Regions from separate parts of the Candidatus Clostridium radicumherbarum genome, predicted to be linked through region 1. Evidence: riboswitches for the same ligand, from Rfam matches in the RefSeq annotation. Region 1 holds a riboswitch; the other holds the start of a gene.

Region 1 (3,419 bases):
ATTGTAGGAAGTCCTAATACCTTTTGGCCAATTGCAAGCCTTCTAGCACTGCTTATATTAAGACTAGAAAATTTTATTTTATCACCATATTTATGTTCTAATTCATGTACTCCAGGCATTAGTTCCTTGCAGATTTCACATTTATCTCCCCAAAAGTCAACAAATACAGGCATCTCAGTGTAATTTAATACCTCTGTCTCAAAATTATCCTTGTTTAATTCTAACATTTTCTTTTACCTCCTAAATTTCATTAAATTCATTTTCTAAATAATGCTCTGCATTAGTTGCAGCTATTGCTCCATCTGCAGCAGCTGTAATAACCTGTCTTAAGGACTTTCTTCTAACGTCTCCTGCTGCAAATACTCCAGGCACATTAGTTTTCATTTCTTCATCAGTAATTATATACCCTGTTTCATCCAAATTTATTTTGCCTGTGAAAAGTTCTGTAATTGGTAGATATCCTACAAAAACAAAGCATCCATCGACCTTTAAATCACTAGCTTCCCCTGTCTTAACGTTTTTAAGTACTAGCCCTTCTAATATCTCATCTCCATTAGCTTTTTCAACTACGGAATCATAAATAATATTTATTTTAGGATTGTTAAAAACTTTGTCTTGTATGGATTTTGCTCCTCTAAATTGGTCTCTTCTATGAATGATTGTTACATTTTCTGCAAACTTAGTTAAATAAATAGATTCTGTAAGTGCAGAATCACCACCACCTACTACAGCAACATCCAGCTCTGTGAAAAAGTCAGCATCACAAGTTGCACAATAAGATACGCCTTTACCTCTAAGTTCTAACTCGTTTTCGAACCCAGCAAGCCTAGGATATGCTCCTGTTGCTATTATTATTGTCTTAGCTTCATATGTTTCTTTCTTACCTATAAGCTTTTTGATTTTACCTGAAAAATCAACTTCAGTTATTTCATCTTTAACAAATTTAGTACCAAACTCTTCTGCTTGTTTTCTCATTCTTTCAATTAAAGATGGACCAGTACAATCCTCTATAGAACCTGGATAATTCTCAAGTTCATCAGTAGTTGCAGTCTGCCCTCCAAATTTTGCTCTTTCAATAAGTAAAGTATCCATTTTTGATCTTGCAGCATAAAGACCTGCTGATAAACCTCCAGGTCCCCCGCCTATTATTATAGTATCGTAAATATGTGCCATGTACTTACCTCCTTTAAAAATTAATTAATGGCATTATATATAATATCAAAGTCTATTAATTGGAAATCATTCAATATGCTCTCATTCCAATTAGGAATGCCAAAATCCTTCATGAACTTATTAGTAGTACTGATACTATTCTCTATAAGCTCTAGGGATTCCATATCTATATTATTTTCCTTTTGTTTAGATATTATAATCGTTCTAAAAGGCATTTCATTTGGTTTAATGCTGCTTATTAAAGGATGTGTCAGGAGCCTATGATTGTTATGAACGTAGTCTCTAGCCTTAATTAAAACATCAACAGCACTTCCATTAATGAAATTTACAGAAAACTTATTTCCTAAATTTTCTTCTACCAAAGTATTATTGGTTACAACAATAATTGATTCAATCATACATTATTCTCCAAATTATGTATAGGTTTTCAAGAAAAATATAATATAATTCTTGTACAGTCATAAAACAAAAAAGACAAAGTACAAAGCCTTACGCCATTGTACTCTGTCTTTTAACCTGAGAGATTTACTCCTTCGGTGATGAACTTCTAATTTAAATAGTTCAAGCTTTCCAGAGATATGTCCACTTTCGATACTTTTGCCTGAGAGCTTCACAGGTTTTAGGCTTTCCTGCTTATTCCTTCGGCTATCATAAATGATTATCTCTCGAAAGTTTCATCCATCAATATTATATAGGTATTATTTCCTTAATGTTATTATATTATATACATAATAAAATTGCTATAGTTTTTTGAATTAATTTCTCTCAAAATTTATGAGTGCTGAATATAATATTTCAGAATTAATAATTCTCAATGAAAAAAATACCGCTTGCACCACTTCCTGAATGAGTACCAACTACACATCCTACTTCACATTCAACAAATTCCCTGCAATTTAATACCTGGTATTCCTTTAAAACCTCATAGACGTCCTTATTATCAGCTTGCAGTAAAAATGAAGGCTCATTGTCCTTGATACCTTTTTTCTCAACATAATCTACTATGGTTTTGCTAGCTTTCTTGCTTCCTCTAACCTTGTCCATTACAGCTATTTCCCCATCTTTTATCTCTAGAATTAATCTTAAGCCTAATATGCTGCCAACCATTCCTGCTGTCTTTGATAGCCGGCCTCCCTTAACTAGGTTTTCTAAGCTTTCAAAGGATAGCGCACTTTTTACATGAGGAATAATTTCCATAAGCTTTTTATTTATTTCCTCAAAGGAGTAATTTAATTCTCTTAAAATACAGGCTTTATAAACTAAAAGACCAAGGCCCGAAGTAACATTTAAACTATCTATAACAAAAACATCCCCGCTTTGCAGCATATCTTTAGCAATACATGCTGATTGGTATGTCCCACTCATTTTAGATGAAATATGTATTGATAGTATTTTATAACCTTCTTCTAAATATTTTTTATAACATTCATAAAAGCTTTGAGGATTGATTTGTGATGTAGTAGGAAAAACATCAGAAGTTTTTATTTTCTGTAAAAATTCAGGGAGTTTTATATCTACTCCATCTCTATAAGTGACCTTTCCAAAATGTACTGTAAGGGGGAGTACCTCTATGTCATATTTATTTATAATATCTAATGGCAAATCTGAGGTACTATCAGTAACTATTTTAATCTTATCCATTTTATTTCTCCTCCTACTTCATGTTTGGAAAATTCATTTGTCTTAATGCTTCATAAGCTAGGATAGCTGCAGTGTTGGAGAGATTTAAAGATCTTGTACTGCTTTCAAGCATTGGAACCCTTATTAGATTATCTAGGTTGTCATTACGAATATAATCGGGCAGCCCAGCTGTTTCTTTTCCGAATATAATAAAATCTCCCTCTTTGTAACTTACTTCAGTATAAAACTTTTTGCCTTTTGTAGTAGAAAAATAGAAATTCCCTTCAGGATACTTTTTTCTAAAATCCTCGTAAGACTCATGTACCTCCATATCCAAATATGTCCAGTAATCTAATCCAGCCCTTTTTAAATGCTTTTCCTCAAGACTAAAGCCAAGAGGTTTAATCAGATGTAATTTAGAATTAGTTAATACACAAGTTCTAGCAATATTTCCTGTATTTTGTGGAATTTCAGGCTCAAACAAAACAATATTTAAATTCAAATTTATTTTCATCTCCTCAATAAATCCTTAAATCTTCACTATATATATATTATATTATTGTTTAATTCTAGTAAAGATAGCTATTAATTATGTAAAATTAGTTCATCAATAGCTTTTGCCACCC
Region 2 (3,419 bases), on a different contig from region 1:
ACATATTTCAGTTGTAACAGGTGCTGATTCCAAAGGATATTCCTTAGTAAGCTGCCATAATACAGATAGAAACAAAGTGCCTTGGGACTTAGGTTGGAGCGATAAAAACATAAAATTTTGGCTGGTAAGAGTACATTATTAGGAGGATTTTCAAAATGATAAGCAGCATTAAAAAGAGCTTTAGCTTTTGTCTAATAATAATTTTGTTTTTGAATTTAAAGATTCCTATTAAAGCCTTAGGAGATAAAAATAATATTGTCATTAAGCAGGATCTATTATGTTTGACACTTGCCTACCCTGAGTACATTACTGGTTTTGAAGTAAAAGAAAATGGGATAATCTATATAAATATGAAATCAGGAAAAAAGATATTATATGATGATAAAAAAACAAAGTCAATTGAAGAAAAAATTAACAATGCTGATTTGCAAGATACTTTGGAACAACTCTATCCATTAGATTTTCCCACTGGGCTAATGGAAAAGAATTATGATCCTGGAAGGTTTAGAAATTATGAGCTTCTCAAAGAAGTTTATGGAAGTACAAAAAGCTCAGTTGAAGCTAATCTTAAAAAAGCCAATATTGGTTATGCTTTTCTACAATTTAATGGAAATAATAATGCAGCAAAGGAATTAAGTGCTGCTGTACGGGAAGCTCAGTCATTGGGAAAGGACAATATAAGAAGAGCACTATATCCAACATGCGGCACCTTTAATTATAGAAATATAGCTGGAACAAATAGGCTAAGTCCACATGCCTTTGGAATTGCAATAGACCTTGCCAGCAGCAAGTACGATTACTGGAAATGGGCATCTATCAAGGAGGGTGAAAAAAGACTTTTAACCTATCCAAAGGAATTAGTAAGTATTTTTGAAAATCATAATTTTATTTGGGGTGGTAAATGGAATCATTTCGATATTCTTCATTTTGAATATAGGCCCGAAGTTATTTTAAAGGCAAGATATTTCAGTAAGAATATTGGGGATAATGATGTTTGGTACAAGGGAATTCCTTTAGATAATTTACGGATTAAAGAAGTAATTGAAAATATAAATAAGGTACTATAACAAATAGATTGTTAATTTATTAATTAAATTGACACAATATTCCTAATAGTATATATTTAAATTATAAATATTAAAAATTTAATATTAATATATCAGATGATATTAGCGGGAGATATCTATCAGAGATAGCCGAAGAAGAAATAAACTAATTGCCGATTGGTTTAGAAGCTTTCAGGCAAAACAACCGTTAATGGATGGAACTCTGGAAAGTTCAGAAATGGCACCGAAGAAGAAAAATACTCTTAGGGTATTAAAACTTTCAGGTAAATATACAGAGAGATATGAAGGCTTGCAGCATTGCTTTGCCATCATATCTCTTTTTATTTTAATTAATAAAGCAAATAAATACATAATTGAAGGGAGAATGCGTTATGGAAAACCTTAAAAAAACAGCGCTGTATAATGCACATGAAAAGTATGGAGGAAAACTAATAGAGTTTGCCGGCTGGTGTCTTCCAGTTCAATATGAAGGGATTATTGAGGAACATGAAGCAGTAAGAAACAAAGCTGGTTTATTTGATGTATCTCATATGGGAGAGGTTGAAGTAAAAGGAAAAGAAGCCTTTGACTTTGTTCAAAATCTAGTAACTAATGATATAAGTGTTTTAAATGAAAATCAAGTTATTTACTCCTTTATGTGCTATGAGAATGGCGGTGTAGTTGATGACCTATTAGTTTACAAGTTTAACAATGAAAACTACCTACTAGTAGTAAATGCTAGTAACGTAGATAAAGATTATGAATGGATGCTTCAAAATAAAGGCAAGTTTCAGGTAGAAATTATAAATGTTTCAAATGAAGTTTCTGAAGTTGCGCTGCAGGGTCCTAAGGCTCAAGAAATACTTCAAAATTTAACAACTGAAAACTTAGATGATATAAAGTTTTTCTATTGTAAAAAAGATGTATCAATAGCAGGTATTAAATGCTTAGTTTCAAGAACAGGATATACTGGTGAGGATGGATTCGAAATATATACAGAGAATAAAAATATAGAAACTATTTGGGAAAGTCTTCTTGAGACTGGAAAGGTTTACGGGCTGGTACCAGCGGGGCTTGGCTGCAGAGACACCTTAAGATTCGAAGCAACACTGCCACTATATGGTAATGAAATTACAAAAGATATTACACCACTTGAAGCAGGCCTGGGCTTTTTTGTTAAGTTAAACAAAGAAAACTTCATAGGTAAAGAGGCTTTAGCTAAACAAAAGGAAGAAGGGCTTAAGAGAAAGCTGGTTGGGTTCGAAATGAAGGACAGAGGAATTCCAAGACATGGCTATGAAGTTTTTGCTGAAGGAAAAAATATTGGATTTGTGACTACTGGGTATTTTTCACCAACTTTGAAGAAAAATATTGGACTTGCGCTTATTGAATCAAATTACACAGAATTAGGAACTGAAATAAATGTACAAGTAAGAAATAAATCATTAAAGGCAGAAGTTATAAGCAAGAAGTTTTATACAAAAAATTACAAAAAATAAAGGCCGTTAAAGTCCTAGATGGACTACACCGTGCCGCATAAACTAGTAAGTATTAATAATGAGGAGGAAATTAAAATGAAAGTATTAAAAGAATTATTGTACACAAAGGAACATGAATGGGTAAGAGTTGAAGGAGAAAAGGCTTATATCGGAATTACAGATTTTGCTCAGCATGCATTAGGAAGCATCGTTTATGTGGAATTACCAGAAGTAGACAGTGAAATTAGTGAAGGTGACACCTTTGGAACAATTGAGTCAGTTAAAGCAGCTTCAGATGTATTTATGCCAATTGACGGGAAAATACTTGAAGTAAACGAAGCAATTGTAGACAATCCAGAATTAGTGAATGAAGATGCTTTTGAAAATTGGATGGTATGTGCTGAAATATTAAATAATAGTCAACTTCAAGGACTTATGAATGCTGATTCCTATGAAAAATTATGTAATGAGGAGGCTTAATAATGTTTCCATATATACCTAACAGTAGTTTAGATGAGGAAAAGATGCTTGACAGCTTAGGTATGAACTCATTAGAAGATCTTTTTAAGGATATTCCAGAAGATTTAAGATTAAAAAGAAAACTTAATCTAAATGAGCCCATGTCTGAGCTTGAGGTTAGTAAAAAAGTTAAGGCACTTGCAAGTAAAAATCTTGACAGTGAGGACTTAGTATGCTTTTTAGGTGCTGGTTCCTACGATCATTATATTCCATCAGTTGTTAAGCACATTACTTCAAGATCAGAGTTTTATACTGCATATACACCTTATCAGCCGGAGATAAGCCAGGGTACCCTTCAGGCTATTTTTGAATATCAGACTATGATTGCCGAATTAACTGGAATGGACGTAGCAAATGCATCTATGTATGATGGAGC

What was found. Region 1 has a riboswitch for glycine ahead of ACJDUH_RS05910 (GrdX family protein). Riboswitches for the same ligand answer to the same signal wherever they lie in the genome.
Region 2: it holds a riboswitch for glycine, as region 1 does, so the genes downstream of both, gcvT (glycine cleavage system aminomethyltransferase GcvT) here and ACJDUH_RS05910 (GrdX family protein) in region 1, are expected to answer to the same signal.

The regions. Positions count from the first base shown of each region.
Region 1 covers NZ_JBJHZY010000001.1:1,246,764-1,250,182, reverse strand. Annotated here, with positions in the region: gene ACJDUH_RS05920 (thioredoxin family protein) at 1-227, opposite strand, end outside; gene trxB (thioredoxin-disulfide reductase) at 241-1,173, opposite strand; gene ACJDUH_RS05910 (GrdX family protein) at 1,194-1,571, opposite strand; glycine riboswitch at 1,676-1,749, opposite strand; glycine riboswitch at 1,753-1,851, opposite strand; gene ACJDUH_RS05905 (DegV family protein) at 1,975-2,814, opposite strand; gene trmL (tRNA (uridine(34)/cytosine(34)/5-carboxymethylaminomethyluridine(34)-2'-O)-methyltransferase TrmL) at 2,828-3,295, opposite strand; gene ACJDUH_RS05895 (Cof-type HAD-IIB family hydrolase) at 3,379-3,419, opposite strand, start outside.
Region 2 covers NZ_JBJHZY010000004.1:351,944-355,362, reverse strand. Annotated here, with positions in the region: gene ACJDUH_RS17640 (amidase domain-containing protein) at 1-142, shown strand, start outside; gene ACJDUH_RS17635 (M15 family metallopeptidase) at 156-1,067, shown strand; glycine riboswitch at 1,164-1,264, shown strand; glycine riboswitch at 1,268-1,344, shown strand; gene gcvT (glycine cleavage system aminomethyltransferase GcvT) at 1,439-2,545, shown strand; gene gcvH (glycine cleavage system protein GcvH) at 2,621-3,004, shown strand; gene gcvPA (aminomethyl-transferring glycine dehydrogenase subunit GcvPA) at 3,007-3,419, shown strand, end outside.